3 regions of the Arthrobacter sp. SPT-J7 genome follow, and region 3 is predicted to be linked to each of the others. Evidence: riboswitches for the same ligand, from Rfam matches in the RefSeq annotation. Region 3 holds a riboswitch; each other region holds the start of a gene.

Region 1 (9,834 bases), on a different contig from region 3:
AGCCGATGGACGAGCTGATCAAGACCTCGCCGTTCGGCTACCGGGTCAGCCCCATCACCGGTTACGCCGGAGAATTGCACACCGGCCAGGACTACGGGGCACCCTGCGGTACGCCGGTACACTCCGCGGCCGGCGGCACAGTCGTCGAAGCCGGGTTCCAGGTCGGCGGTGGCGGAAACCGGATTGTGGTGGACCACGGCAATGGCCTGGAGACCACATACAACCACCTGAGCACCATCGACACGACGGTGGGCGCCACCGTGGCGCGGGGCGAGGTTCTGGGCGAAAGCGGCACCACTGGAGCCTCAACCGGCTGCCATCTGCATTTCGAAGTCATGGTCAACGGCAAGCTGGTGGACCCCACCGGCTGGCTCTGATTGACACGCCGTAACCGGAATGTGACTCAGTCGCCAAACTGTTATAAGGTTTCACCTGTGCCTGGCAGCAACTGCCAGGCACCTTCGGGCGGAATGCCGAACTCTGCCGTCGCCCGAAGTTCGTTCGCACCGAATCGCATGGCAGAGGCGGGGGAACCACTTCCCGGACGTCGCAGGACGTCCTTGGGGTAAAGCCGATCAGGCCCGGGCCACCAGCCCGGAAGCCGACCGGCCGGATGAACTCCCATCCGAACCCGACAGCTCACCTCGCAGGCATTTGGGAGAGGTACAACCGTGTCCAAGAGCATTACTGCGGGCCGCCACCGTGCGACCCCTGTCCGCACCAGCCCGCTTGAGACGATTTCCAAGGCTGTTTCCGCAAACGCCGGAACTGTTGGACGCCAAGGTGCCGTTATCGCCGCTGCTACCGGCATCGTTCTAACCGGTGCCATTCCGGCTCAGGCCGTCAGCGCCGACCGCAGCGTCGACGCCCCGGCCCGCATCCAGGTGGAAGCCGTGCAGGCTTCGCCGGCTGTGAAACTGACCTTCGAACGTGCTCGGATTACGTCCACCCCGGCACCGCAGACCGTGGTCCAGCCCGTCTCGAACGAGATCAACCCGACGACCGGCGACGATGCCGCATCGAACAAGGGCAAGTCCAGCAAAAAGAGCGGCGAAGCTGCCGCCAGCGGCGTGGCCGGCGCCATCGTCGCTGCCGCGTACGGCCAGATCGGTGTGGGTCAGGACTGCACCGCACTGGTTGAGAACGCGCTGCGCGCGGCCGGCTTCTCGGTCGGCGACCTCGCCCCGGCACAGTTCTTCGCCTACGGCACGCAGGTCTCCACCCCGCAGCCGGGCGACATCATCTACTACGCCAACGGCGGCGCCGGCGTGGCCCACGTGGCCATCTACGTTGGCAACGGCCAGGCCGTCCACGGCGGCTGGGCCGGTTACAGCACCGTGCTGGGCAGCGCCTACATCGGCTCCGGACCGGTGTTCATCCGCCCGGCGGGCTAAGGGCCTTCCTGAGGCCCTCTCTAGGGGGTGTATCGCGGCGTGCCTTTCGGGGCGCGCCGTCGGTCCTTAAACCCCGCTTGCGGCGGTGCGACGGGCGCCTGAATCCCCTTTTCGGTGCGTATGGGGCAACCTCCGTAACCTAAAGATCACCGTTCCGTGATCAGAACGTGACAATGCTCGCTGCATCGTATACGCTGTTACTCGTTCCAGCTGCCAGCGGCTGGTACCTCTGGGTGGATTGCCGAGCTCTGCCACCATCCAGGGTTCGTTCGCAAAAACTTCGCGGGCAGAGGCGGGGGAACCAAATTCGGGTTCCGTACAGGAACCCTTGGGGTTAAGTCGTAGGGCTCTCAGGCTTTTGCCGGGGAGGACTACGGCCGGGTGCACTCCCATCCGAATCCGACAGCTCACCTCGCAGGCATTGGGAGAGGCCTTTAACGTGTTCAATAACACCGTCACCGGGCGCCACCGCGCCGTTTCCGTCCGCACTAACCCGCTGGAGACGATTTCCAAAGCCGTCTCATCCAATGCCGGATCCATGGGGCGCTCCGCAGCCGTTATTGCTGCCGCCTCCGGATTGGCCCTGACCGCCGGCATCCCCGCGCAGTCAGCCACCATCGAACGCACTGCGTCCACCGTGTCCGTTCCCAGCCGCGTGCAGGTGGACACGGTCCAGGCTTCCAGTGCTGTCGAACTGACCTTCTCGCGCCCCGACATCACGTCGACTCCGGCCCCTAAGCCGGAGCCAGTGGTCGAAGCCGTGGCCCAGGAAGTGGAGCCGGTTGTCGAGCAAGCGGCAGACGCAGCACAGACTGCGGTCCAGGAAGCCGCCCCGGCGGCCGCAGCGCAGCCCGCAGCCGCCAAGCCCGCAGCTGCCAAGGCCGCCGCACCCGCACCCGCCACCGCCTCCGCCAGTGGCGTGGCTTCCACCCTGGTCTCCTCCGCTTACGGCCAGATCGGTATTTCGCAGGACTGCACCGCCATGGTGGAGAAGGCCCTCCGCGCCGCCGGTAAGTCGGTGGGCGACCTCGCCCCGGCGCAGTTCCTCAGCTACGGCACGCAGGTTTCCACCCCGCAGCCGGGCGACCTGCTCTACTACTCCGACGGCGGCGCCGGGGTTGCGCACATCGCCATCTACGTGGGCAACGGCCAGGCCGTCCACGGCGGCTGGACCGGTTACACCACCGCGTTGGCCAGCGCCGATGTGGGATCCGGCTACGTCGCCATCCGCGTCAACTAGGCTTCGGTCTTTTCCGGTCTGCTAGACCGTCCACCGGCCCCGGTACATGCCCAGCGTGGACCGGGGCCGGTGCCGTTTTTGGCCTAACGGCGGCCGCCCGCCTGATCCGCCGAGGACCGGAGAACAGCCGGCGAACATCTGGCTGCTCCGGTCGAAACTGCCCACCAACAGCGAAAAAAGTTAGCGCAGAACGTATCGACCGTCATACTCTTTGACTGTTAGTGCAGAAAATCCAGTCCCCGACCGGAGCTGAAGCACCGGTCGGGTTGGCCACACCTAGAGGAATGTGCATGCGCACACTCGTTCTGAATGCTGGATACGAACCGCTGGCGGTCGTCACCTTCCGCCGGGCGCTGCTGCTTGTGCTCACCGGCAAGGCCAGCGTGATCGCGGAAGACGGTGATCCCGTCGTCGGGCCGAACGACATTCTGGGCCGCCCTTCGGTGATCCTGCTTAACCGGTACATTAAGATTCCGTACAATCAGGACACCGCCGTGACCCGCCGCGGAGTGCTGCGCCGGGACAACCACCTGTGCGCCTACTGCGGCAAGACGGCCACCACGGTGGACCATGTGAGGCCGCGCTCGCGCGGAGGTGCGGACAGTTGGGAGAATCTAGTGGCCTGCTGCCTGCGCTGCAATAACGCCAAGGGCGACCGCACACTGGCCCAGATGGGCTGGAGCCTGCGGTTCACGCCCCGCCCGCCTAGCGGTGCGCGCTGGCGGATCCGCGATCTGGACCGGCCGGCCCCCGCCTGGAGCCAGTTCCTCGACAGGCATACCGCCGCGTGACTGCTCCCGAATTCGACGCCGTCGTGCTGGCTGGCGGCCGATCCTCGCGGCTGGGCGGAAGCCCCAAGGCCCTGCTGCAACTGGACGGGTCCACGCTGTTGCGCCGCACGCTGGAGGCTGTCCACGGCGCCCGGCGGATCGCCGTCGTGGGCCCGGAGGACCTGCTGGAGGAAGTGGACGCTTTCCGCCGGTCGGTGGCTTCCGGACCGCCCCGGCTTCTGCTGACCCGGGAGGACCCGCCGTTCTCCGGTCCGGCAGCGGGCATCGCGGCCGGGGTGCAGGCTCTGGCGGCCGAGACAGATGGCCGTTCACCGGCTCCTGCACCGGGCGACGACGGCGGCGCACCGGCTCCTGCGCCGGACGACGACGACGGCGCACCGGCTGTGGCACCGGACGACGACGGCGTCCCGGGCCGGGCGCCGTTCACCCTGCTCTTTGCCTGCGATATGCCGTGGCTGGCCGGGCTGCCGGAACTGCTGCTGGGCGGTGCCGCCCGCGCGCCGCAGGCGAAGCTCTGGATCCCGGTGGACACCGACGGCAAACGGCAGCAGTTGGCTTGCTGTGCGGACAGTGCAGCCTTGGTGGCAGCGGTGCAAAAGGCCGGGGGAGCGGCCGGGCTGGAAGGCCAACCGGTGCGAAGGCTGCTGGACAAGCTGCAGGCGGTCGAGCTCCCGTTGGAGCGGGCCGCGAGGCACACCTCCGACGTGGACACCTGGCAGGACGCGGGCCGCTTTGGCATTGCCCGGCCCGCACCGTAGCCTGAAACAAACGTTGTCCTAGCCCGCGCACCGGGCGGATCGGAGGCCATTGTGTCCGGAGCGGCCGAACAGCTCTCCCCGTATGTCAGCGAACTGCTCCAGGCGCTGGAACTCGAGGACATGCCGGTGGATATCGACGCCGTGCTGGGGCTGGCAGGAGTGGCCGCCCACAGCGTGGTCCGTCCCGCTGCGCCGCTGACCACCTTCGTGGTGGGCTACGCCGCCGGCTTCGCGGCCGCCACCGGACAGGCCACACCGGAGGTGGCCATCCGCGCGGCCTCGCGCGTGGCCGACGCAGTTGCGCGCCGCCACGGCGCAGTGCAGGAGTGAGCGGCTCCGGCCTGCGCTGGGAAGATGCCCGGGCCGCCGCGTACGCGGCCGGCCAGGCTGCAGCGCGCCGGCCGGCCTCCGACGTGGAGCTGGCAGCATGCGCCGGCCGCACACTGGCCGCCGACCTGACGGCGCTGCTGCCGGTCCCGCACTACGCCTCGTCCGCCATGGACGGCTGGGCCATTGCCGGCCCCGGGCCGTGGCAACTGGTGCCGGCCGGCACTCCGCTGCGACCGGGGCAGGCCACGCCGGTGGTCACCGGAGGCCTGATTCCAGACGGCACGGACAGCGTGCTGCGCAGCGAATGCGGAACGGCGGCCGAGCAGGAGCTGGAGCTGTGCCCGGGGACCGCCGAGCGGGAATTCGCCGCCGGGCGCCACATCCGTCCGGCTGGTGAAGAGACCGCAGCGGGAGCCGTCGTGGTGGCCGCCGGTACCGTGCTGACCCCCGCGCATCTGGCCGTCGCCGCGGTCTGCGGCCACGATGCGCTTCCGGTTGCCGCGGTGCCGCAGGTCGAGCTGCTGCTCACCGGGGACGAAGTGGTCACCTCCGGGATCCCCGTGCCGGGCCGGGTGCGCGATACGTTCGGCCCCACCCTGCCGGCCATCATTGCGCGGCTCGGCGGCCAGGTCGCCGGCAGCCGGCGGCTGCCCGACGACTTCGATGCCACCGCGGAGGCCATCGCGGGCTGTGGCGGCGACGTGGTGGTCACCACCGGCGGGACCGGAACATCCGCCGCCGACCATTTGCGCCGGGTGCTGGACGCAGCCGGCGCCACGATCCTGGTCCCCTCCATTCGGATGCGCCCGGGGCACCCGGCGCTGCTGGCCCGGCTGCCGGACGGGCGCCCGCTGGTCGGCCTGCCCGGGAACCCACTGGCGGCCATGATGGCGCTGCTGACCCTGGCGGACCCGCTGCTGGCGGGGATGACCGGCCGCCGGCCGGCGCCGCTGCGCACCGTGCGCGCCGGAACAACCCTGCCTCCGCTGCACGACCAGGACCGGCTGGTGCCCTACGGAACCGCTCCCGACGGCGGTGCAGTCCCCGCCGACCATATAGGTTCGGCCATGATGCGTGGACTGGCAGCCGCCGACGGCGTCATGGTGGTGCCGGCCGCCGGCGCCGACCCCGGCCAGCAGTTGCCGGCCCTTGACCTGCCCTGGTGATCCGCCGTCGCGGGCCCGGTCCGTAGCCTCGTGGACTACGCTTGTAGCAGCCAGTAGAGGAGAAGTACATGGGCCGCTTGACGCAGCGCCGCAAGGTGCTCAAACTCAGTCTTGACGCGCCGCCGCGCCGCCGCGAGGACGTGCTGGCGGTGGAAGAGCCGCTGGAAATCCGGTTGGCCGGGCGCGCGTTCTCGATCACCATGCGCACGCCGGGCGACGACTTCGACCTGGTGGCCGGCTTCCTGGTCTCCGAGGGCATCGTCTGGTCGCCCGACCAGCTGCTCTCCCTGCGCTTCTGTGCCGGCGAGGACGAGGACGGCCGGCAGACCTTCAACGTGGTGGAGGCGCAGCTGGCGCCCGGCGTGGCCCTGCCGGATCCGCGGCTGGACCGGCAAGTGGTCACCAGCAGCGCTTGCGGCATCTGCGGCACCGCGTCAATTGATGCGGTCACCAAGCGGTCCCGCTTCGCGCTGCCTGATAACGACGGCGGTGCCGCCCCCGGCACCGATGGCGCCGACGGCGGCGGTACAGTGGCGCTGGACCTCCTGCTGCAACTGCCGGACCGGCTGCGTGAGCAGCAGCAGGTCTTCGAGCGGACCGGCGGCGTCCATGCCGCCGGCCTGTACAGCTTCGACGGCGAACTGCTCTGCCTGCGCGAAGACGTGGGACGCCACAACGCGGTGGACAAGGTGGTGGGCTGGGCCCTGCGCGAGGGCAGGCTTCCGCTGCGGAACACGGTCCTGCAGGTCTCCGGGCGGGCCTCTTTCGAATTGGTCCAAAAGGCCTACCTGGCGGGAATTCCCGTCCTGTCGGCTGTCAGCGCGCCGTCGTCGCTCGCCGTCGAACTGGCGGAAAAAGTTGGCCTGACGCTGGCAGGATTCAGCCGCGGCCGCAGCGTCAATGTGTACGCGCACCCGGCACGGATTGGCGCCGCCGTCGGCCATTTGGTGTGAGACCGGCTGCGGCTGTCGAGAAATCCTTGTGAGCCGGGATACATTAGGGGCATGACTCGCCCGGCACCTGTGAATGACATTGATGAAAGCACCCTGAAGGTCAAGGAACCGAAGAAGGCTGCCGCCGGTATTCCGGCCGTAAAGATTGCGCTGGAGCGCGGCATCGAGCAAGCCGGCGTCGCGCGCACCGCACGCTCGCTGCTGCGGATCAACCAGCGCGGCGGCTTCGACTGCCCGGGCTGTGCCTGGCCGGAATCCATCACCGGACCGCGCAAACCGGCCGAGTTCTGCGAAAACGGCGCCAAGGCCGTGGCCGAGGAGAACACCAAACGCACCGTGACGCCGGAGTTCTGGGCGCGGCATTCCATTGAAGAGCTGGCCACCAAGACCGAATACTGGCTGGGCCAGCAGGGCCGGATCACCGAGCCGGTCATCATTCGCGAGGGCGAGACGCATTATTCGCCGATCTCCTGGTCGGACGCGTTCAGCCTGATCGGGGAGCGCATCCGAGCGACGACGCCGGACCGCTGCGTCTTCTACACCTCGGGGCGCACCGCGAACGAAACCGCGTTCATGTACCAGCTGTTCGCGCGTTCGCTGGGTACCAACAACCTGCCGGACTGCTCCAACATGTGCCACGAGTCCTCCGGCAGCGCCTTGAATCCCACCATCGGCATCGGCAAGGGCACCGTGTCGCTGGAGGACATCCACCACTCCGAACTGATCTTCGTGGTGGGCCAGAACCCGGGCACGAACCACCCGCGCATGCTGTCCGCGCTGAAGGAGTGCAAGGACAACGGCGGCACCATCGTGGCCGTCAACCCGCTGCCGGAAACCGGGCTGATGGCGTTCAAGGACCCGCAGTCGGTGGATGGGCTGCTGCGCGGCGGCACCGAACTGGCCGACGAGTTCCTGCAGATCAAGGTGGGCGGGGACCTGGCCCTGTTCCAGGCACTGGGACACCTGCTGTTGGAAGAGGAAGACCGGGCTCCTGGCACCGTGGTGGACAAGGCCTTCATCGAGGCGAACACCGACGGGTTCGAGGACTACGCCGCGGCCCGCCGCCACATTGACTGGGCCGAGACCGAGAAGGCCACCGGGCTCTCCCGGCTGGACATCGCGAAGGTAGCCGGGCTGCTGGCCAAGTCCAAGGCCACCATCATCTGCTGGGCGCTGGGGTTGACCCAGCAGCCGCATTCGGTGGATACCCTGCGCGAAATCGTGAACCTGCTGCTGCTGCAGGGCAACTTCGGCAAGCCCGGCGCCGGCGCCTGCCCGGTCCGCGGCCACTCCAACGTCCAAGGCGACCGCACCATGGGCATCTGGGAAAAGCCGAAGGAATGGCTGCTGGCGGCGCTGGACAAGGAATTCGGCATCACGTCTCCCCGCGAGCACGGCGTTGATTCCACCGAGGCGATCGACGCTTTTGCCGAGGGCAAGGTGGACGTCTTCGTGTCGATGGGCGGCAACTTCGCGCTGGCGAACTCGGAGACCGAGGCGCTGGAAGCCGGGATGAAGAAAGCCGGCCTGACCGTGCATGTGTCCACCAAGCCCAACCGGTCCCACGTGGTGCACGGCAAGACCTCGTTGATCCTGCCCACGTTGGGCCGCACCGACCGGGATGACAAGCACCCCAAGGGCGCGCAGTTCCTCTCGGTGGAAGACTCCATGTCCGTCATCCGCTCCACCCAGGGCCGGCTGGAGCCGGTCAGCGAGCACCTGCTGGCCGAGCCGGTGATTATCGCCCGGATGGCCCAGGCCACCTTCGGCGACGACCACCCGGTGGACTGGCGGGCGATGGCCGAGGACTACGATGTGATCCGCGACCACATTTCCCGCGTGCTGCCCGGCTTCGAGGACTTCAACACCCGGATCCGGAACAAGAGCGGCTTTGTGCTGCCGAATCCGCCGCGCGACACCCGGTCCTTCGCCACGGACATCGGCAAGGGCCGGTTCACGGTCAGCCCGCTGGAGTACCTGGAAGCGCCCGAAGGCCACCTGATCCTGCAGACCCTGCGTAGCCACGACCAGTACAACACCACGTTCTACGGACTGGACGACCGCTACCGGGGCATCTCCAACGGGCGGCGGGTGGTGATGGTGCATCCGGACGACTTGGCTGAACTGGGCTTCGCCGACCGCGATCTGGTGGACGTGATTAGCACGTTCAAGGGAACCGAGCGGCGTGCGGATGAGTTCCGGCTGGTGGCCTACCCGACGGCGCGCGGCTGTGCCGCTGCCTACTTCCCGGAGGCCAACGCGCTGGTGCACCGCGACCTGGTGGCCCGCGAGTCCAACACCCCAGGCTTCAAGGCGATGACGGTTCGCTTCATCCCGCACGAGGAGAAGCAGCTCAGCTGACGCTGCGCCGGGGGCCCGGCCGCGACGGGCCGGGCTGTTGGTGCCCGGCCCGGGTGGCGCAGCCACCAGCGCGACGCGTCCAAGTCAGGGGTTCGCGTCCAACTCGTGGGTTGCTGCCCCTGATCTCACAGCGAAGTTACCCCTTGCCGTCGAAATCCCGGGTTATAACAGGTCATCTGGGTGCCAAACCCTGAGCTGGGCCAGCGGTGATTTGTAGCAGGGCCCGCGGAACACGGACGGATCCCGCGCGTCCAACCCCGCTCCGAGGACAGATTCTGGCCGTGGCACCACCGGTGGGAACAGCACGAGGCTCCGGATGGTTCTAGGGTTGCAGTAGGACCATCAGCCGTAAGGAGCCATCATGTCCATGGAAGGTGCAGCCTGGAGTTCGCTCTACCGGCTTTCGCACTCGAAGGACCAAAAGTCTTTCTCCCGCGAGACCGTACGCCGCACCTTTGCATTCGCCGCGCCGTACAAGGGCAAGATCACGATCTTTGTGCTGCTCTCGGTCGTGACTGCCGCGCTGGCTGTTGCCACCCCGGTCCTGGCCGGCCGGGTCGTGGACGCTATTGTTGCCAAGAGCGACGTCGAGCTGGTGCTCTGGCTGGCCGTGGTGATCGCTTTGGTGGCCATTGCCGACGCCGGACTCAGCATGGTGACCCGGTGGATCTCCTCTGGTCTGGGCGAGGACATCATCCTGGATCTGCGCACCGCCGTGTTCGACCACGTGCAAAAAATGCCGATCGCCTTCTTCATGCGTACCCGCACCGGGGCGCTAGTCAGTCGGCTGAACAACGACGTGATCGGTGCGCAGCGCGCCTTCGCCGGCACGCTCTCCGGA
Region 2 (9,834 bases), on a different contig from region 3:
CAGCTACGACGACGGCGACGTCATCCGCCGCATCCGCCAACGCTTCGGCGGCGTCTACTTCATCCTGTCCGGCAGCGTCGTCACCACGTCGCCCGGCCCGGAGAACAGCCGGGTCAAGCTCACCACCTTGAGCGCCGGCATGACGTTCGGCGAAATGGCGCTGGGCAGCGCGGACCGGCAGGAAACGACCGTGCGCGCCGCCGGAAAGGTACGGGTCAAGCTACTCCCGGCCGAAGCGATCAGCCGGCTGGAGAGCGAAAACCCGCGCCTCGCCGTCGAGCTGTGGAAAGCATTAACCCGCGACGCGTACGCCCATGTAGACCGCTACATGCGCGAGACCGCCGTGCGGATCCGCGATTGAAACTAGAACGGGTACTGGGCGTGTCCGCTTTGCTGAATGGTGATCCAGCGCTCCTCGGTAAACGAATTGATGCCGGCCTGGCCGCCGAATTTGCCGTAGCCCGACTCCTGGATGCCGCCGAACGGGGCCATCGGCTCGTCCTGCACCGGTTGGTCGTTGACGTGGCTGATGCCGGTCTTGAGCCGCTGCGCCACCTCAAAGCCCTCGGCCAGGTTCTCGGTGATCACGCCAGAGGTCAGCCCGTAATTCGTGTCGTTGGCCAGCTGTACCGCCTGCTCCGGGCCGTCCACCTCCATCACCGTGGTGGCTGAACCAAAGATCTCCTCGTCGTAGATCCGCATCTCCTCGGTGATGCCGGACAGTACCGTCGCCGGCACCACGGCTTGGCCGGCCTTCTCCCCGCCGGCCAGCACCTGCGCACCCTTGGAAACGGCGTCGTCGATCAGTGCGTACTGCCGGTCCGCCGAGCTTTGGTTGACCTGCGGTCCAATGACCGTGGCCTGGTTCATCGGGTCGCCGGTGGGAAGCTTGGCCACCTTTTCCGCAAAACGGCTAGAGAATTCATCCGAGATGCTGCGGTCCACGATCACCCGGTCGATGGACATGCAGATCTGTCCGGCGTTCATGAACGCGCCGAAGGCCGCGGCTTGGACGGCGTAGTCGATGTCTGCGTCTTTCAGCACCACCAGCGAGTTCTTGCCGCCGAGCTCGAGCACCGCCGGCTTCAGGTTCTGTGCCGCCAGCGTGCCGATGATCCGTCCGACTTTGGTGGAACCGGTGAAATTTACGTTCCGGACGCGCGGGTCGGAGATCAAGGTACTGACGACGTCGTTGGCGTCCGCGCGGTCGTTCGTGATCACGTTGAGCACCCCCGGCGGTAGGCCGGCATCCAGCATGGCATCCGCGAGGAACAGTCCGCAGGCCAGCGGCGCGTCCTCGCTGGGTTTGAGCACCACCGTATTGCCCACGGCCAGCGGGATGGCTATGGCACGGATGCCCAGGATGAACGGAGCGTTCCACGGCGACAGCGCCGCCACCACACCATAGGGCTGGCGGACCGAGAGCGAGAGCTTGCCCGGCAGATCGGTGGCGAGCACATCGCCCCGCGGAGCAGTGGTGGCTGCCGCGGCGGAGCGCAGGATGTTGGCGGCCAGCTGGATGTTGAAGCCGGCCCAGACCGCTACTCCACCGACTTCGCCGGCCATCAGCTCGATGCCCTGCTGCAGCCGCTCCTCCAACAGATCGGCAGCTTTCAGGAAGATTTTCGCTCGTTGGGTCGGAGGCGTGGCGGCCCAGGAGTCGAAGGCCGACGACGCCGCGTTGACGGCCCGCGTCACATCCTCCGGACCAGCGGCGGCGACGGTGGCGTAAGAGTCTCCTGTGTAGGGACTGATGTCCTCGGTGGTTTTGCCGGAAACCGCAGGCACGTGCTCGCCGTTGATGATCAGATCACGGGTGATGGGCATGGCGCTTCATTCCTCTCCGAAGTGGCTGGGCCACGCCGCCGGCCGCAAGCCGAAGCGCCGGCCGTTACGCGGCCCGGTTAATCCGGAGCCTACTCCCGCCGTCGGGCTCCGACAATGGGTTGTTTTGCGCGCTGTGGAAACCCATTGAGCGGGCTCATTTGGTGATGATCTTCACTCGGAAGGCCCGAAAATGGGCTTAAAAACGGAGTGAGCGACGGAGGTCTGTTCCCAAAGTTGTAGCAAGCAGCCTTTGTAGGGTGGGCGATAAACGGGCCGAGGGACGTTGCGCTTGTCCGGCTTTCAGGTTATCCACAGGTAAATTTCAGGGCTTGGACAGTTATCGAACTGTTATGTAACGTAATGATCACGTCGGCGATCAAGCCGCCGTCCTCGGAAGGTATTGCTGAGCTCTGCCAACCTTTCCGGGTTTGTTCGTTAGACATCTGGCAGAGGCGGGGGACCCACTTTCCGGGCCCCTTAGGGGCCCTTGGGGTTAAGTCGCGTGGAGTGCATGCCGCACTACCGCACGACCGGGTGACTCCCATCCGAATCCGACAGCTCACCTCGTAAGCATTGGGAGAGGTTACTTCTTGCTGCTCAAAAACAACCGTGCACGCCACCGCGCCACCCCCGTCCGCAACACCACTGTGGCCGGCCTGACCAACGCTGTTTCATCCCACGCCGGCACCGTCGGCCGCAGCGCCGCCGTTGTCACGGCTGCCGGAGGCCTGATGCTGGGCGTCGGCATGCCGGCCAACGCTGCCGCCAATGTCACTGTCCCGACCTACGGTGCAGCCGATGTTGCTGACGCCGTTGCCGCCCCGGCCAACACCAGCACCGAAGCTGCTTCCGACGCCGCCACCCACACCGTGGTCTCCGGCGACACCGTAGGCACGATCGCCGCCCAGTACGGCAAGAACGTGCAGGATGTCTTGGCCATCAACGGGCTGAACGCTTACACGATCATCTACCCGGGCGACCAGATCGCGCTGACCGGTTCCGCGCAGGGCACCCAGTCCGGCGGCCAGGTTGCTCTGGGCTCCGGCGCAGGCGCCAGCGTGGCTGCCGCAGCCACCCAGGCTGCACCGGCAGACACCGCCACCGTTTCGCTGGCCAGCACCGACATCGAGCTCGCTTCCAGCAACCAGAGCATCGTGGACATCGCCATGCAGGGTCTGGGCACGCCTTACGTCTGGGGCGGCACCTCCACCTCCGGCTGGGATTGCTCCGGCTTCACCCAGTGGGTTTACGCCCAGGTAGGCGTCGATCTCCCCCGCACCAGCCAAATGCAGGGCGGCGCCCTGACGCCGACCAGCAACCCGAAGGCCGGCGACCTGGTCGTGCAGAACGGTGGAGCCCACATCGGCATCTACCTCGGCGACGGCAAGATGATCAGCGCGCTCAACCCGAGCCAGGGCACCCTGGTTCACGACGTGAGCGCCATGCCGGTCACCGGCTACTACACCATCTAGTAGCACCACAGTTTCCTGGGCCGGCTATTCCCCCCAACGGCTGGCCCAGGACCACAGGGAGCCCCGTCGGCCACGCGCCGACGGGGCCTCTCCTCTTTAAATAGGGGCGTCTCCTCGTCAACTGCCGGGTTTTCCTCTTTAACCGGCCGGCTCCTCTTTTTGGGCCCCGTGTTTTTTCCGGCGAAGCTTCTCCTTATTAACAACGGGTCCTCTTTAACAACGAGACCTTGCCTCCGTGACGGGTAACCGCTGCCTTAACCGGCGAAGCTTCTCCCTTTGGGGCGGGGCTTCTCCTCTTTACGCGCTTTGCGGTGCGCGGACCAACTCTGCCCCGAGGCTTGGCTTCGGGAACTGCAGCGCACTCCCCCGCCCCACTCCAGGGCGACTCTGCCCGGGCACCGTCGTCGTGATTTGCCAGAGCATGAGGCGGAGCGGGAATAGGCCCTGCTGACCGAGGGTTAGACTACTATTCCGCCGTTTTCGCCGGCGCTCTTGGCCCTTCGGCGGCCGACCACAACAGCACGCACTCCCACCCGAGGATTCTCCCGTGAGTAATGAACCGTCGACGAATAGTGCCTCGGCGCGGCCCGGGCAGGCCCAGGGCGGCGGCTTGACGGCAGATGAATCACGCCGCAACCGCAAGGTGATCGGCATCCTGCTGGTTTCCGCTTTTGTGGTGATCCTGAACGAGACCATCATGTCCGTGGCCTTGACCGACCTGATGGAAGACCTGCACATCAGCGCCCGCGCGGCCCAATGGCTGACCACCGCGTTCATGCTGACCATGGCGGTGGTCATCCCGGTCACCGGCTTCCTACTTCAGCGTTTCACCACGCGGCAGGTTTTCACCGCGGCGATGCTGCTGTTCTCGTCGGGCACACTGCTGGCCGCCCTGGCTCCCGGCTTCGAGGTACTGCTGGTGGCGCGGGTGGTGCAGGCGTCGGGCACGGCCATCATGATGCCGCTGCTGATGACCACGCTGATGAACCTGGTGCCAGCGGAGGACCGCGGGAAAACCATGGGCAACGTCTCGATTGTCATTTCGGTGGCACCGGCGATCGGCCCAACCATCTCCGGCCTCATCCTGCATGCGCTGTCCTGGCGGTGGATGTTTTGGCTGGTGCTGCCGATCGCGCTGACCATGCTGCTGGTCGGCAACCGGAAGATCCAGAACGTCAGCGAGCCCAGGCAGGTTCCGCTGGACGTGCCGTCCGTGGTGCTCTCCGCCATTGGCTTCGGCGGGCTGATTTACGGCCTCAGCCAGGTGGGTTCCGGAGGAACAACGACGGCGGAGCCCACTTCGGGTGCCGCGATGTGGGTCGCGTTTGCGGCCGGCGGAGTGGCGCTGCTGGTGTTCCTGCTGCGCCAGGTGCGGCTGCAGCGCTCGGACAAGGCGCTGCTGGACCTGCGGCCCTTCCGCGTCGTCAACTTCTCCATGTCCGTGGGGCTGATGGCCGTGAGCATGGCGGCGCTGTTCGGCACCATCATTTTGCTCCCTATATATATGCAGCAGGTTTTGGGGCTGGAACCGCTGAAGATCGGCCTGATGCTGCTGCCGGGCGGGTTGCTGATGGGCCTGCTGGCCCCGCCCGTCGGCCGACTGTACGACAAGTTCGGACCGACGGTGCTGTTGGTGCCGGGAACAGTACTGGTCAGCGCCGTGCTCTGGTATTTGTCCACGGTCACCGAGAACACCGCGCCGATGACTCTGCTGGCCGCGCACCTCGTACTCAGCCTGGGCCTGGCGCTGCTGTTCACGCCGTTGTTCACAGCCGGTTTGGGCTCAGTCCGGCGGCCACTGTACTCGCATGGAAGCGCGATCATCGGCACCGTGCAGCAGGTGGCGGGTGCGGCCGGCACCGCCATGTTCGTTACCGTGATGTCCATGCAGACCGCTGCGCTTGCCGCCGGCGGCGCGGAAACGACGAAGGCGGTGGCCGGGGGCGTGCGTGCTGCCTTCCTGGCGGGAGCGATCATCTCCGTGGTGGCCGTGATTGCCGCGTTCTTCATCCGGAAGCCGGTCGAAGAACCGGCCGAGGTTGCCCGGAAAGGTGCGCCGGTCGCGCACTGAGGCTGGTTGGGTGCGCCGCCGCGTTCGCTAAGCCTGCTGGGGCTGCGCCACCGCGCACAACCTGGTTGGGTGCGCCACCGCGCACAAAGTCTGGTTGGGTGCGCACCGCGCACAAAGTCTGGTTGGGCGCGCCACCGCGCACTAAGTCTGCTGGGGCTGCGCCCGCCGCACCTTCATGAGGTGGTTGCTCACCTACACTGTTGTGGGAGTGGCGCCACGAAACGGTTCTTCACGCTTGCTAGGCACCCGTTTTGGTCACCCATCGCCGGCACTCGCCCTCCACAGGTTCCTGCTGCGGGCACTCCACCTCCACAAGTACCTATGTCGGCCACCTTATCCACCTATGAGTTCCTGGTTCTGCTCGCCTGTACGCGCGCTGCATAGGCTGGATCTATGGCGATCGAGGCGCTGGATGAGGCTCCGGGAGCAGACCAGGATGAGTCCGCTCTGCTGGACCGGCTGCGCGCCGAAATTACTGGGTTGAACGGCCGGCTTCGGAACGGCGGGCTGACGCGCAGCACAAAGTCCGTAGCCCGGACGGCAGAACAGGTTGAAGAGCTGGCCAATACCGTATCCCAAACCCAGCTCATCCTGGCCCGCATCATCAAGGCCCAGAACATCGCTGCCGTCGGAGAAACGGACACGCCCCACGACCCCGACGAACCGAATCGTCGCAAGCACGGCGCGTACAAGTCGAACGAGGACTACCTCCGGGCGAAGCTGGGCATTGCCCGGCAGGAAGCGGCGCGTCGGTTCCAGCTAGCGGAGGCCACCGAAGCCAAGCCGGTGGCCGAGGGCACGCCTGTTCCCCCGCCGCGGTTGCCGGTGCTCGCCCGCGCGTTGGATGAGGGGATGGTTTCCGGCCAAGCCGCCGATTTGATCCGCAAGGCCATCGATGACCTGCGCCGCACCGCCGATCCGGAGCAGCTACGCAAGATGGAAGAGGCACTGGTCAAGCATGCTTCCGATTACGACGTCGATTCACTGCGGCTCCTGATTAGGCAGTGGGAGGGCGGACTCAACCCCGCCGGGGCCGATCCCGGTCCGGCCGATCTGAAATCACGGCAGGGCTTGTTTTACCGGGGCCGGCGCAACGGACTGCACTGCTACGAGATCAACGCCACCGATGAGCAAAACGAGGTCCTGGCCACGATCTACAACACGGCCACCAACCCTAGATTGCGGGACGGGACAGCCACAGCCGGGACGGTAGGTTACGACGCCGCCGACGCGGTCAACGCCCTCAGTAACGAGACTGCGGCCGACGTCATCGACAAGAGCCAGACGGCCCCTGCAGCCGAGGAATCCGCCCCCAATGCCGGTCCCACTGACACATGCGGCACTGCGGACCGGGATCACGGACACGATACGGGTCCTGATGCTTCAGCCGATTCGGTGCCTACAGACGGGCGCACCCGGCAGCAAAAACAACTGGACGGGCTTATCGGTGCCTGCAAGGTCGCGCTGACCACGGATCTGCTGCCGGCAGCCGGCGGACGCCGTCCCCAGCTGCTGGCCACCATCGACTACAAAGACCTGGCCTCCGACCTCGGCCGCCCCGGAACCAGCACTTTCTCCGGACCGCTGAGCGCGAAGACCATCCGCCGGATAGCCTGCGATGCGGACATCATCCCGGTGGTCCTCGCCGGCATGGGCGTGATCCTCGACGTCGGCCAATCGCAGCGGCTGTTTCCGAAGTACATGCGGCTGGCAATCATCGCCAGGGACGGCGGCTGCGCCTTCCCCGGCTGCAGCGCCCCGTCGCCCTGGACGGAAGTGCACCACATCCAGTGGTTTGAAAAGGGCGGCCCAACATCCACCGACAACGGCGTAATGCTGTGCAGCCACCACCACCTCATCCACGAAGGAGACTGGCGGATCAAGGTCATCAACGGCGTCCCCTGGTTCTTCCCGCCGCCCGCCATTGATCCGGCACAAAAACCACTACGCAACCACGTCTGGCTCAAGGACGCCCAACTGCCCGAACGACTACCCGAGACGGCCCTGCCTGGCACCAAGTCCGGGCAGCCCGCGTACCCACCTCGGGGAGACTTGGGTGGTCCTGACGCGGGCGTTCGAGGAACACCCGTCGACCATCCAGATTCACTTAGGCGGGCGATGCAAGCAGAACTTGATATCGGCTTGGACTCCGTCGCAGAAGGTGACGGCCCAGGCGGACGTTCCAGCCCATTTCGCGGGTGGCCGGAGCAGCCGCAAACTCCCCCGTTCTAAGGGCGCTGGGCCAACCGGCAATGAGGTGCCGTCGGAACCTTCGACCCGCACGATGACTAGGTGCGGGCAGATGGAACTTTAGCCAGCGCTGTAGTCGTCGCAGGCCTTTTGCATGGAGGCGACGGTTTCGGCCGGAATCTGGTCGCCGGATTCGGCGATTTGCGACATCGGGCCGGTGATCTCGGCGGGAACGCCGGCGGCGTCTGCGGCCGAAACCAGTCCGCCGAGCAACTGCTTCTCCTCCGCACCGACCTTACCGTCGCGGATCGGAGCGCACGCCTGCTTGACCGCTTCTCCGACAGCGGCGTTGGCCAAATCGGACGCGGCTTGGCTGACGGCTTCGGAAGCAGCGTTGGCAGCCTGGTCGGCTGCGTCGGAGGCGGCCTGTTCGATCTGTCCACAACCGGTGGCGACCAGGGCCACGAGCGGGAGCATCAGCAGAGCAGAGTATCGACGAATCACCCCGCAACTTTACTATGAGGCACTCGCTTTCCCTCATTCAGGGGGATGCTGCTCTGAGCGCCGCCCTGATGTAGGGCACTGGTGTTGCAGCGCTCAGTTCTGGACGTCGGCTGTGTATTTGCCGGCAGCGATAAGCAGGAAACCGCCAACGGCGACGGCGACGGTCCCAGTCACAAGACCTGCAGCCACCGCTGCCACTCCGGAAACCATCATCCAGCGACCCAAACTGCGCCGTTTCGATGACGGCTGCGGCTGTTCCGGCCACGGTGGGGTCTGCTGGCCGACGATCGGCAGCGACAGGGTGATTACCGCTCCGGTGTCGCCCGGCGGTTCCGTCTCGCTTGGATGCCGGGTCCCAGTTGGCCATGGCCTTCCCGGCATCGACAGCATCCGGGCCAACACCGGATTTTCGATGGCGAGATGCCGTTCAATTCTGGCTAGCTCACGCTGTTCTGCGTCAGAAAGTTTCATCGTTGGTGCCGGCCCGTTCTGTCAAGGACGCGGGCACCTGCGTGTGGTTGTTCATGGGAATCTCCCGGTGGGGCAACTGCTAAGGGCCTTTAGAGTATGAAAATCAAAGCCGGCACAACAGTCGGTTTCAAACTGTTACGCCGAGAGCCAGTGCAGCTTGGAATCCGAGGCCGGTTCCGCCCGCTGGCACCGGGGTAAATGCCAAGGTCGCCGGTCCCGATGAGCCGGCGGGGCTGCTTGGCCCGCACCCCAGCCGAGCTTCCCGGAACCAGCCGTGCTCCGCCGTCGTCAGGGGTAGTCAGGTGGCTGGGCCGTGGCTACGCTGACTCAGAGGCACAACCTCACGGAGGAATCCAGATGGGCTTTGACCAGTATCACGAACCCGCCCAAGAACTCTCCGCCGAGACGCGGACGTTCGCGCGGATGTGCGCGAATCTGACCGAGGAAGCCGAGGCGATCGGCTGGTACGAGCAACGAATGTCGCTGGAAAAGGATCCGGAGTCGGTCGCCATCATGGAGGACTCCCTGGCCGAGGAGTTCAAGCATTTCAGCATGGACTTGGAGTTCCTGCTGCGGCGCAAGCCGAAGTGGCGCCAAATTGCCCGCGGCACATTGTTCCAAGACGGCGACATCGTGGCCAACGGCGGCGCCGCCGAGGTTGCGGCCGCGTCCGGATCTAGCCCTGAAGTGCCGGTCAGCGACTCCGCGCGCGGGCCGAATCGCCCGGATTCGTCGCTGGGGATCGGCAGCCTCAGGGAGGACTTCGCATGACCGCTAACCACCTGCTGCGCGAGCACGCCCCAATTTCCGACGGCGGCTGGAAGCTGTTGGACCAGGAAGCCAGGGAGCGGCTTACCGTGGCCCTGGGGGCGCGCAAGATGGTCGACTTTGCCGGGCCGTTCGGCTGGGAGTATTCCGCCACGAATTTGGGCCGCACGGAACGGGTGACCGGGCCGGCACCTGCGGACGGCGTGGCAGTGAGACGGCGCGGGGTGCTCCCTTTGGTGGAGGTCCGGGCACCGTTTAAGGTTTCCCGTGTGGAACTGCTGGATCATGATCGAGGTGCGGCGGATGTGGACCTCACCGATCTGGACGAGGCTGCCCTCCAAATCGCCATTGTGGAAAACTCAGCCGTCTTCCACGGTTGGAAGCAGGTGGGTATCACCGGCGTTACCAGCGCCACGCCGCACGCACCCATACCTCGCGTGCCAGACTTCAACGACTACCCCAAGCGCGTGGCCAAGGCCGTCTCGGCCCTGCTGCAGGTGGGCATCGGCGGGCCGTTCGGGCTGGCGCTCG
Region 3 (9,834 bases):
GTAGAAACCGGCTAGCTGCTGGGCCCTTCCGTCTGTGGAGCACGCGATGATCGCGTCGGCCCTGGGCTCCCCCGACTCCAGTGCCTTGGCCAGCACCTGTACGGCAGCCGAGACCCGGGGCATGTCGCACGCCAGCACGAGGGTGTATGCGGTTTCGCTTGCGGCTTGGGCGAGGGCCTCCAGCCCTGCTGCCACCGCGGCAGCAGGTCCTGCGAACTCCGGCTGCTCGCGGCAGGAGATCACCCCTGCCGGGAGGGCGCCGGGGTCTGGACCAACCACTACTGTGCGCGCTGCACCGGAGGCCGCGGCAAGAGCCCGCTGCAGGAGGGTGTCACCGTGAAAGACCAACCCCTGTTTGGGCACGCCGCCGAGCCTGGATGACCGGCCTCCGGCCAGGATCAGGGCGTTGAAGTACAAGAAGTCTTGTTCCACTCCCCCAGCCTAGTCGGGCGCCGGCCGGGCAACGTACTCACGCGGCAGGTTGGGGGGCAGCACTAATCCGGCAGCCGAACCAGGGGATCAGGCAGCACGCTCCGGCAGCAGGAAAGGATCCCACGCGGGCGTCGGCTTCTCGAGTTCCTTAATCTGCCAAACTGTGCCATGCGGAGGCTCTGGGACGAACCGCAGCTTCCAGCCCATCTCAACGGGTGTGTGGTCGCCTTTGAGGTTGTTGCACCTCAGGCAGGCCGCCACCAGGTTTTCCCAGGATTCGGCTCCCCCGCGTGACTTTGGGTGAACATGATCGATGGTGTGCGCAGCTTTTCCGCAATAAGCACACTTGTGCCCGTCCCGTCGGAGCACTCCGCGCCGGCTGACAGCGGTCGACTGGTTATATCTGGGACGGATGTAGCGGTTCAGGAGGATCACGGACGGGCGGCCCAGGATTTCCTGGGGGCCCACTACGGGATCGTCCCCTTCGGCAACAACGCTCGCCTTGCCCGTGAGCACAAGCACCAGCGCCCGGCGGAAAGTAATAACCGCCAGCGGTTCATATCCAGCATTCAGAACGAGAGTGCGCATGCACGTACCTCTTCACGGCCGCACCCGTCAGGGGCACGAGGGCCGGCTGCCCTCGGCATGTCCGGGCTATGGATCGACACCACAAGAGTAAACAAAGAAATGCATTATCGGCTAATTGCTGGAGCACGCACTGCCGTGTCCGGCCGAAATTCGGTGGCCGCCCGCCGCATCCCAGGTAGGCACACGGAGCTGCCCAGGCGGTTAACTGAATAGGACCCCCGCCGACGAGGCAGGGGTCCTGTTCAATGTTGATCAGCCGTGGCTACGGCCGCGGTTTATCAGCTGACGCGGATGAACACCGGGCCGGAGCCAACGTTGGCGCTGAAGACAACGGTCTGGTTGCCGTTGTAGCCACCGTGTACCGCCTGGCCGTTACCAGCGTAGACAGCCACATGGGCCATGCCGGCGCCGCCGTCGGCGTAGTAAATCAGGTCGCCCGGCTGAGCTTCAGCAGCGCTCACCGTACGGCCCAGGGAAAGGTAGCCTGCAGGCCAGTCGTGGAAGTTGATGCCCACGGCAGCCAATGAGTTGGTCACCAGCATGGTGCAGTCCTGCATGACGCCAAGCTGGGCGTAAGCGGCGGACAGGATGGCTGCACCCTTGCCGCTTGCCGAGGCAGGAGCTGCGGGGGCTGCCGCAGCCGGAGCCGTGGCGGTTACCTTTGCGACCGCGGCGGTCTTTGCGGCCGGCGCAGGAGCCGGAGCGGCTTCCTGGACTTCAACCTCAGGCTCCGGAGCTTCAACAACGGGAGCCGGGGTGGTGGTCACAGCGGGCTTCTCGAAGGAGATGGCAATGGTGGAAGCGGCGGAGATCGGAGCCTCAACCGTTGATTCAACTTCCAGGTTGGAGGCCGGGGCAGAGTCACGCTGGACGTTGGCGTCAGCAGCGTTGGCAGCGAGGCCGCTGGTAAGGACCAGGCCGGAAGCGGCTGCTATAACAGCCGCCTGTCGCCCTACGCCGCCGGCGTTCTCGCCAACAGCTTTGGCACTGATGGCGAGCGAGTTGGTTTTGGTGACCTCGGCGCGGTGCCGTGCGGTTGCACGAGTAGTCATCAGTTCTCTCTTTCGTTTTCCTTCAAACCGCTTGTAGGCAGCCAAAGGTGTTTGGACGCGCCGGCATCTTGGGGGTACGCCGGCACGCCCCGAACGGGGATGTGTGGTGATTTAGCGAAGAGCGTGTTTGGGCAATGAAAGCCCTTGGACCCTGGGGTCGAAGAACTAGTTCATAGTGAAAAACGCGGAAGAGCCGGTAGCAGCTACCGAGTGCAGCAGCGTTCCCTGGGACGGGTTCAGGGCGCTGATCATCATGCCGTTGCCGACGTAGATGCCGACGTGCGCGCCGCCGTTCTGCATGACCAGGTCACCCGGCTGCGGCGTGGAGGTGGGCTTCATTGCAGTCCACGCGTTAACGCGGGGGATGCTGATGCCGGCCTGGGCGTAGACCCACTGGGTAAAGCCTGAGCAATCCCAGCCGTTGGGAGTGGTGCCGCCCCAAACGTACGGACGGCCGATGCCGGTGTAGGCAATGCCCGCGATTCCGGAAGTGGAAGCGGAGGCAACGGTTTCAGTGAGCTTCTGCGGGGCGGATTCCGGAGCAGCTGCGGTGGTAGCGGTGGTAGCGGTCCGGTTGCCGGAGGCAGTGGATTGCGCACGCACCGTTTCGACCTTGGGTGCCGGCGTGGTTTTGACCACGGGGCGCTCAAAGGAAACGGTAGCCGTGGGTGCCGCTGTGACCGCGAGGGTGCTCTGTGCGGATCCGGACTCAGTGGAGGCGGAAACACCAGCGGTGGTGTCCGCTGCATTGGCCGGCAGGCCCATGGTCAGGATGAGGCCGGACGCAGCTGCGATGACTGCAGCCTGGCGACCTACTGTCCCGGCATTGGCACTAACAGCCTTGGACATGGAGTCCAGGGGGTTGGTACGAACCGGTTGCGCACGGTGGCGCGCAGAATTATGGCGTGAAGACACGAAGGTAGCCTCTCCCAATGCCTACGAGGTGAGCTGTCGGATTCGGATGGGAGTCACCCGGCCGCGTAGCTTCCTGGGAAGCTTTTGCGACTTAACCCCAAGGCCTCCAAAAAGCTGAAGGCCAAAATTGGTTCCCCCGCCCCTGCCAGACGATGAAATGCGAACGGACCTTGAGCGGTGGCAGAGTTAGGCAATCCGCACAAGAGCGTCAACTTCGGAAAAGTTGGCGCGAGTTAGACGGTACAGCAGTTTTGGGTGAATGTCACATTCAGGTCACGGCTGGTCAAGTTCAAGTGATAGCTCACAGTCACTTGACTAAAGCCAGCCGGTCGGGTCAACAACCTCGCCATTGACCTGGACCTCAAAGTGGAGGTGGCAGCCGGTGGAGGCTCCTGTGGTCCCACTGAGGGCCACAACGTCCCCGCGGGACACCGTCTGCCCCTCCCTTACGCTGAAGGATGACAGGTGGTTGTAGGTGGTCTCCAGGCCATTGCCGTGATCCACCACCACACGATTGCCGCCCCCGTACTGGTGCCATCCAACGAACGTGACAGTTCCGGTGGCTGCGGCCAGCACAGAGGTGCCGCACTGGGCCACATAGTCCTGTCCCCGGTGGAAATCGCCGGAGCCTCCGGTGATGGGGCTGACCCGGTAGCCGAAGGGCGACGCAGTGGTCAGGGCAGCGAGCGGGGCACCAAGGCTTCCCGCGGAAGCGGCGCGGGTGATGGCGCCGGCAGACTGGGCACTGAGAAGTTGTTTCAGCTTGCCATCCGGGTCCGCCTGGGTAACTACAGCAGAGCGGCTGAAGTCGATCTGGGCGCCAGCTTCCGCGGAAACCTGCGGCTGGGGGGCAACAGCAGACGCGGCCGCAGGAGTGGATCCGGAGGCATCCGTTGCCATCACGGGACTGGTGGCCGGCACGGTCACGGTGAGTACCAGGCCGGTGGCAGCGAGGGCGATACCGGCCTTTTGGCCGATGCCGCTGGCAGCAGCGAACTCAGTGATCTGACGGAAGGGACCCCGACGGCGGCGCGCATCACGGTGCGGATCGCGGGGGCGTTCCGAGGTGATGGCTTCGACGACACGCGGTGTCGAAGCAGGGACCGCCGCGCGGCGGCGTCCCCTGGAATTCTGCATGGTCAAGAAGGGTTCCTCTCTGGAAAGCCTGCGAAGTTAGCTGTCGGATTCGGGTCAGAGAGTGCAAAGACCCGGTCCGCCGTAAGCAAGCTTCGGCACAGAGATATCCCGGAGGGATCCTTCACTGGAAGTGGCTTGCTGCTGACGGACTTCACCCCAAGGCAGTCCCCTGCTGCCGCTTGTGGTTCCCCCGCCTCTGCCAGTTACGACTCGTGCTCCTGATCCGCTGGCAGAGCTCGGCTCCAGATCAGGTAACGCTTTAATATCAACGCTTGGTTCAACTATAGATGCTTAAGCCGCAAAGTAACAATTCCGTTATCTTTGCGTAACTGCCTTCCCATGGGGTATCGGGCCCTTCGCCGCCTTCTAGCTGATCGCCACGAAGACGTGGGCGGCTACCTCCGGGGGCAGCTCAAGCGCCCCTTCGATGCCGGGAACCCGAACCGAAATGTAGTCGCCCACCCGTTCCAGCGACACGGCGGCACCCGGCCGGATGCCCCCCTCATCGAGCTGGGAGAGCAGTTCAGGCTCTACCTGGATGGGCTCGGCAAGCCGGCTGACGGTCACCACCGAGGCAGGACCGTACGACTTCATTGCCTCCAGAAGGCTGATGGCTCCGTCCGCGAAACCCAGGGACGGCACGCCGCCGAGGGCAGCAAGGCCCGGAATCGGATTTCCGTAGGGGGACTCCGTGGGGTGGTTCAGCAACTCGTAGATGCGCCGTTCCACCCGCTCGCTCATCACGTGCTCCCAGCGGCAGGCTTCATCGTGGACATAGGCCCAGTCCAGTCCGATCACATCAGCGAGAAGGCGTTCGGCCAGGCGATGCTTGCGCATTACTTCGGTGGCACGCTTCCGGCCCGTCTCGGTGAGCTCAAGGTGGCGGTCGCCTGAGACCACAACCAGCCCGTCCCGCTCCATGCGCCCGATGGTCTGGGAGACGGTAGGCCCCGAGTGCCGCAGCCGCTCGGCGATACGCGCACGAAGGGCAACGATGTTCTCTTCCTCGAGCTCCAGAATGGTCCGAAGGTACATCTCCGTAGTATCGATCAGATCCGTCATCCAGCTCAGCTCCTCGAGCACAGTACCTAGCGTTGTCCCACCGTATCGCCTTCACCGCGACGTAGTCCGTGGAAAAGCTTAGCCTATTTTGACTTTGTCCGATTAGTTCAGTGGGTGCGGGCGGGCCGTCTCATTGGCTGGACTATGACGGTTCCGGTTCCCGCCGATAGAGCGGTTCAGGCAGAATGAGGGAGGCCCTGGTTGCAGTCGTCCCCGGCTGCCGGCCACCAACATCCGACCGGACCAAAGCCATGTCCACGCCGAAATTGGAGCACCCGTGAGCGAAACCAGCATCACTATTCCCGCCGACCTCCTGCCCCAGGATGGACGGTTCGGCGCCGGGCCTTCCAAGGTCAGGCAGGAGCAGATCGATGCGCTGTCCGCGGCTTCGAAGAACATCCTCGGCACGTCCCACCGGCAGGCCCCGGTCAAGAACCTCGTGGGTTCCGTCCGCGAAGGTCTCAGCCAGTTCTTCCGTGCCCCCGACGGCTACGAAGTGGTCCTGGGCGTTGGCGGTTCGACGGCTTTCTGGGATGTGGCGAGCTTCGGCCTGGTTGAAAACAAGGCCCAGCACCTTTCCTTCGGCGAGTTCGGGTCCAAATTTGCGGCAGCCACCAACAAAGCGCCCTTCCTGGGCTCCTCGTCCATCATCAAGTCCGAGCCGGGCACACGCCCTTCAGCCACGGCCGAAGCCGGCGTGGACGTTTACGCCTGGCCCCAGAACGAGACCAGCACGGGCGTTTCAGCCCCGGTACAGCGTGTTGCCGGCGCAGATGAGGGTGCCCTGGTACTGGTGGATGCTACCTCTGCCGCGGGCGGGCTGGACGTGGACGTCGCGGAAAGTGACGTCTACTACTTTGCTCCGCAGAAGAATTTTGCGTCGGACGGAGGCCTCTGGCTTGGGCTGTTCTCCCCCGCCGCCCTGGAACGCGCGGCGCGGATCAAGGCGGGTGACCGCTGGATTCCGGATTTCCTGGACCTGCAGACGGCCGTCGACAATTCGCGGTTGAACCAGACCTACAACACGCCCTCACTCTCCACGCTGGTAACGCTGGACGCCCAAGTGCAGTGGCTGAACTCCAACGGCGGACTGGACTTCGCTTCTTCGCGCACGGCAGACTCTGCCGGACGTATCTACAGCTGGGCAGAGGCTTCGGAGTTCGCAACCCCGTTCGTGACGAAGCCGGATGAGCGTTCAAACGTCATCGCAACCATTGACTTCGATGAGTCCGTGGATGCCGCAGTGGTCGCCAAAGTCCTTCGCGCCAACGGGATCGTGGACACCGAGCCGTACCGCAAGCTCGGCCGCAACCAGCTGCGCATTGCAACCTTCGTGGCCATTGAACCGGCCGATGTTTCCGCGCTTCTTGCGAGCATCGACTATGTGGCGGGCGAACTGCGCAAGTGATCGAAACTGCCCACGTAACCGGCTGACGTAACCTCCGGCCTTAACGCACGACGGCGCCGCCCGGGTCCTGCCCGGTCGGCGCCGTTGCGTTTCTTAGCTCAGTTTCCTTGTTTGGGCGCGGTTGTTTCCGTGCCTTAATCTGTCCCGGAGTGCTGGCCTGAGGGCTGCTCCGCCACGTCAGCTTCCTCAACTTCGGCCTGGTCCACCTGTGGTTGGTCGTCATGGGCCTGGTCATCCGGGACTACATCGTCCAGGGCTCCAGCATCCCCATCGACAGGCTGAGTGGCGGCAGGTTGGGTGGCGGCAGGCCCGGCGGCGTCTGTTTCCAGCACATCAGCGTGGTCAGCACGTCCATCAGTCGGCTCTGCACCGGCGGCGGGCGTAGCGGCTTCCGCCTCGTGCGACCGGTCCTCACCGCGCCCCGATTCCTGTTCCTGTTCATCCTCGGGCCGGACCCGTTCGGCCCACGGAACCCATTCAGGGGCGAGGATGGACTCCTCGGACGGCAAGAGGCCGAGCTCGTTAACCGTGACCACCTTGGACCGCGAATTCCGGGTCAGCACCGCGAACCACTGCCAGCCGGCATAGCCGGGCAGCCTGCACGCAAAGAGGTGGGTGACCAGGCGGTCGCCTTCGCTCTTGGCCGCGAGGTGCTGCCCAACATCCGCCGCCGCGGTGATGCCTTCGATGGCTGCTCGAGCCGTGTCCACGGCAGCAGCAAGAAAAGCGTCCGGCTTACCGGTACGCCATACGGGCACACCGGCGCGTCGCTTGGCTGGTTTCGCCACCCCAGGCACCTGGCCGGCTGGGACAGCGGTGCCACCGGCGGCCCCGCCCGCTGCAGCACCGGCCTGCAGCTGCGCCGTGTCCCCCGGCACCGGGTCCATCGATTCAATGTCCATTGACTCCAAACCCCGTGGCTCCAGGGGCATTGACTCCGGATCGAGTGACTCCAGGTCCTGCTGATCAGCTTCCCGGTTCATAAAGGCCTAAACGTCCAGCTCGTCGGCAACCTTACGCAGGGCCGCGGCGATGGCCTTGCCCTTATTGCCTTCCGGGTACTTGCCTTTGGAAAGGGTTCCGGACAGGTTGTCCAAAACAGTAACGAGGTCCTGGACCAGCGGCGCAAGGTCCTTCGCGCTGGGTCGCTTGGCCTTGGCGATGGACGGCGTCTTGTCCAGCACACGCAGGCCCAGGGCCTGGGCCCCCTTGCGGCCGTCAGCCACACCAAACTCGACGCGGGTGCCTGCTTTCAACTCTGTTACGCCCTCAGGCAGCGACGATTTGGGCAGGAAGACTTCCTGGCCATCTTCGCCCGCGAGGAATCCGAAGCCCTTTTCCTTGTCATACCACTTGACCTTGCCGGTAGGCACGTAATCAACCTTCTTCGTTCTGACGTCTTGAGACACGGCCGGCCGTCACCGCATCCACATTGTTGTGCGGGTCCAAGGTGTGACGGCTGGGAGACCGTGTTGGTCTGTATCCCTCAAGGTTATCCTGCCCGGTGCCGTAATCCTGCTTTCGATGGCTCCCCGCAAGTGCGACCCTGCAGCCATGCCGGGAGTGCCAGACCGGGCTGTTAGCGTTACGTTCATGACACCCTCGCGTTACCGGCGTCCCCTGACGATCCTCGGCGCAGTTATTGCAGTGCTTTCGCTGGTGGCGGTGGCTGCCGTTGTGGCATTCGCCTTCGCCGGTTCGGTTGCTCCTGCCTGGGTCACCTACACCGCCCTCTACGGCCTGCCGCTGGCGTTCCTCCTGATGCTGTTCCTTGTTCTTGACAGCGTTGCCGGGCGCCGCCGGGCAGGAAAACCGGGCGGGCGGTAACGTTGGACTGATGTCCCTTATTCGCGCGCTCAGTAAGGACCTGGAGGCCCGCAGCGATGACTCGTTGCGGGCGCTGTTCGACGCGCGTCCGGATCTCGTTTCCCCCCCGGTACCGGACTTCGCCGCCCTCGCTGCCCGGGCCAGCGGGCGCGTCAGCGTCCAGCGTGCGCTGGAACGCCTCAACCGGCCACAGATGCAGGTCCTGGAAACCCTCCATCTGTGCACCAACACGGATACGGAGCACAGCGCCTCCGCCGCAGGACTGCGCAAACTGATCTCGGGTTCCACGGTTGCCGCTGTGGAACGGATCCTGGCGTCCCTGCAGGAACTCGCCCTGGTGCACCGCGCAGAACCCCCGCACGGATCACCCGCCAGCGGCAACAGGCAGCGCTATTACCTCCCCGTCGGCAGCCTCAAGGATGTGGTGGGGATTTATCCTGCTGGGCTCGGCCGCAGCTATACCGAACTGGTGCGCCTCCAGCCGGCCTTTGCGCAGCGGGCGGTCCAGCTCGTTTCCGAGCTTCACCGCAGCGGTGCAGCCATCCATGGAGCCACAACGCCCATGGAGGCAGCGCTTGCCCTGCAACGCTGGACGTCCTCGCCGGAGAACCTCCGGGACATCTTGTCCACTGCTCCGGAACGGACGGCGGCCCTGCTCGCCCGGTTCAGGAACTGGGCCATGGGTGCCGTTCCCCAGGCGCAACGCAAGGCGTCCATCACCGCCGAAGGATCCGACGTCGGGCCCATCGACTGGCTACTGGCACGCGGCCTGCTGGTGCCGCTGGACGCCGCCCACGTGGAGCTGCCGCACAGCGTGGGGCTCTCGCTGCGGGGCGGTGCCATCATCGATGATTTCAGGCTGTCGCCGCCGGTTCCCGAGCTTGGCCGGACCAGTGCGGCCTTGCGGCGGAATGCTGCCCTGGGGGCCATCAGCGAGACGCTGCGGCTCGTGGGCGAAGTACTTCATGCGGTGCGGGAACAGCCCATGGCCACACTGCGCAGCGGCGGCGTAGGTGTCCGCGAGATGCGGCGGCTGGCCGAGATGCTCCGGATCGACCAGCCCCGTGCCGGGCTTCTCCTGGAGCTCTGCGGGCTCGCCGGGCTGATCCGCCTGGATGTGGACTCATCATCTTGGGTCCAGCCGCCGGAGCTGGAATGGCTCATCCTGCCCAGGCAGGAACAGTGGCTTTGGCTCGTCAACGCCTGGCTGGCCAGCGAGCGCGTACCGTCCCTGGTGGGGCAACCGATTAACGGGGCTCCAGGAGCCGCAGCTCACCGTGCCGCTTCCGGGAGCACCATCATCGCATTGTCAGCCGAAGCGCAACGGCCCGACGCCCCCGTCGTACGCAAACGGATCCTGGAGATCCTGAACGAACTCACCCGGGAAGCAGCAGCCCCTGACGGCACTGCACC

The links. A riboswitch is a leader RNA that binds a small molecule or an ion and turns the genes downstream of it on or off. The one in region 3 is predicted to bind cyclic di-AMP.
Region 1: linked by a shared signal. The riboswitch ahead of AC5RWX_RS09940 (C40 family peptidase) and the one ahead of AC5RWX_RS22260 (M23 family metallopeptidase) in region 3 are both predicted to bind cyclic di-AMP.
Region 2: linked by a shared signal. The riboswitch ahead of AC5RWX_RS10405 (NlpC/P60 family protein) and the one ahead of AC5RWX_RS22260 (M23 family metallopeptidase) in region 3 are both predicted to bind cyclic di-AMP.

Annotation. Positions count from the first base shown of each region.
Region 1 covers NZ_JBNHFF010000005.1:70,996-80,829, forward strand. The annotation lists gene AC5RWX_RS09930 (M23 family metallopeptidase) at 1-377, shown strand, start outside; cyclic di-AMP (ydaO/yuaA leader) riboswitch at 495-668, shown strand; gene AC5RWX_RS09935 (NlpC/P60 family protein) at 672-1,394, shown strand; cyclic di-AMP (ydaO/yuaA leader) riboswitch at 1,655-1,829, shown strand; gene AC5RWX_RS09940 (C40 family peptidase) at 1,834-2,634, shown strand; gene AC5RWX_RS09945 (HNH endonuclease) at 2,925-3,425, shown strand; gene mobA (molybdenum cofactor guanylyltransferase) at 3,422-4,183, shown strand; gene AC5RWX_RS09955 (DUF6457 domain-containing protein) at 4,235-4,513, shown strand; gene AC5RWX_RS09960 (molybdopterin molybdotransferase MoeA) at 4,510-5,679, shown strand; gene fdhD (formate dehydrogenase accessory sulfurtransferase FdhD) at 5,748-6,632, shown strand; gene AC5RWX_RS09970 (FdhF/YdeP family oxidoreductase) at 6,684-8,993, shown strand; gene AC5RWX_RS09975 (ABC transporter ATP-binding protein) at 9,355-9,834, shown strand, end outside.
Region 2 covers NZ_JBNHFF010000005.1:168,390-178,223, reverse strand. The annotation lists gene glsA (glutaminase A) at 1-361, shown strand, start outside; gene AC5RWX_RS10410 (aldehyde dehydrogenase family protein) at 364-1,827, opposite strand; cyclic di-AMP (ydaO/yuaA leader) riboswitch at 2,229-2,413, shown strand; gene AC5RWX_RS10405 (NlpC/P60 family protein) at 2,418-3,299, shown strand; gene AC5RWX_RS10400 (MDR family MFS transporter) at 3,847-5,370, shown strand; gene AC5RWX_RS10395 (HNH endonuclease signature motif containing protein) at 5,764-7,602, shown strand; gene AC5RWX_RS10390 (hypothetical protein) at 7,681-8,037, opposite strand; gene AC5RWX_RS10385 (DUF3040 domain-containing protein) at 8,158-8,535, opposite strand; gene AC5RWX_RS10380 (ferritin family protein) at 8,893-9,306, shown strand; gene AC5RWX_RS10375 (family 1 encapsulin nanocompartment shell protein) at 9,303-9,834, shown strand, end outside.
Region 3 covers NZ_JBNHFF010000057.1:5,183-15,016, reverse strand. The annotation lists partial or broken gene mobA (molybdenum cofactor guanylyltransferase) at 1-432, opposite strand, end outside; gene AC5RWX_RS22275 (HNH endonuclease) at 520-1,020, opposite strand; gene AC5RWX_RS22270 (NlpC/P60 family protein) at 1,299-2,072, opposite strand; gene AC5RWX_RS22265 (C40 family peptidase) at 2,238-2,921, opposite strand; cyclic di-AMP (ydaO/yuaA leader) riboswitch at 2,992-3,174, opposite strand; gene AC5RWX_RS22260 (M23 family metallopeptidase) at 3,303-4,124, opposite strand; cyclic di-AMP (ydaO/yuaA leader) riboswitch at 4,135-4,345, opposite strand; gene AC5RWX_RS22255 (iron-dependent transcriptional repressor DtxR) at 4,491-5,186, opposite strand; gene serC (phosphoserine transaminase) at 5,464-6,594, shown strand; partial or broken gene AC5RWX_RS22245 (DUF3027 domain-containing protein) at 7,019-7,496, opposite strand; gene AC5RWX_RS22240 (cold-shock protein) at 7,584-7,967, opposite strand; gene AC5RWX_RS22235 (hypothetical protein) at 8,188-8,421, shown strand; gene AC5RWX_RS22230 (helicase-associated domain-containing protein) at 8,432-9,834, shown strand, end outside.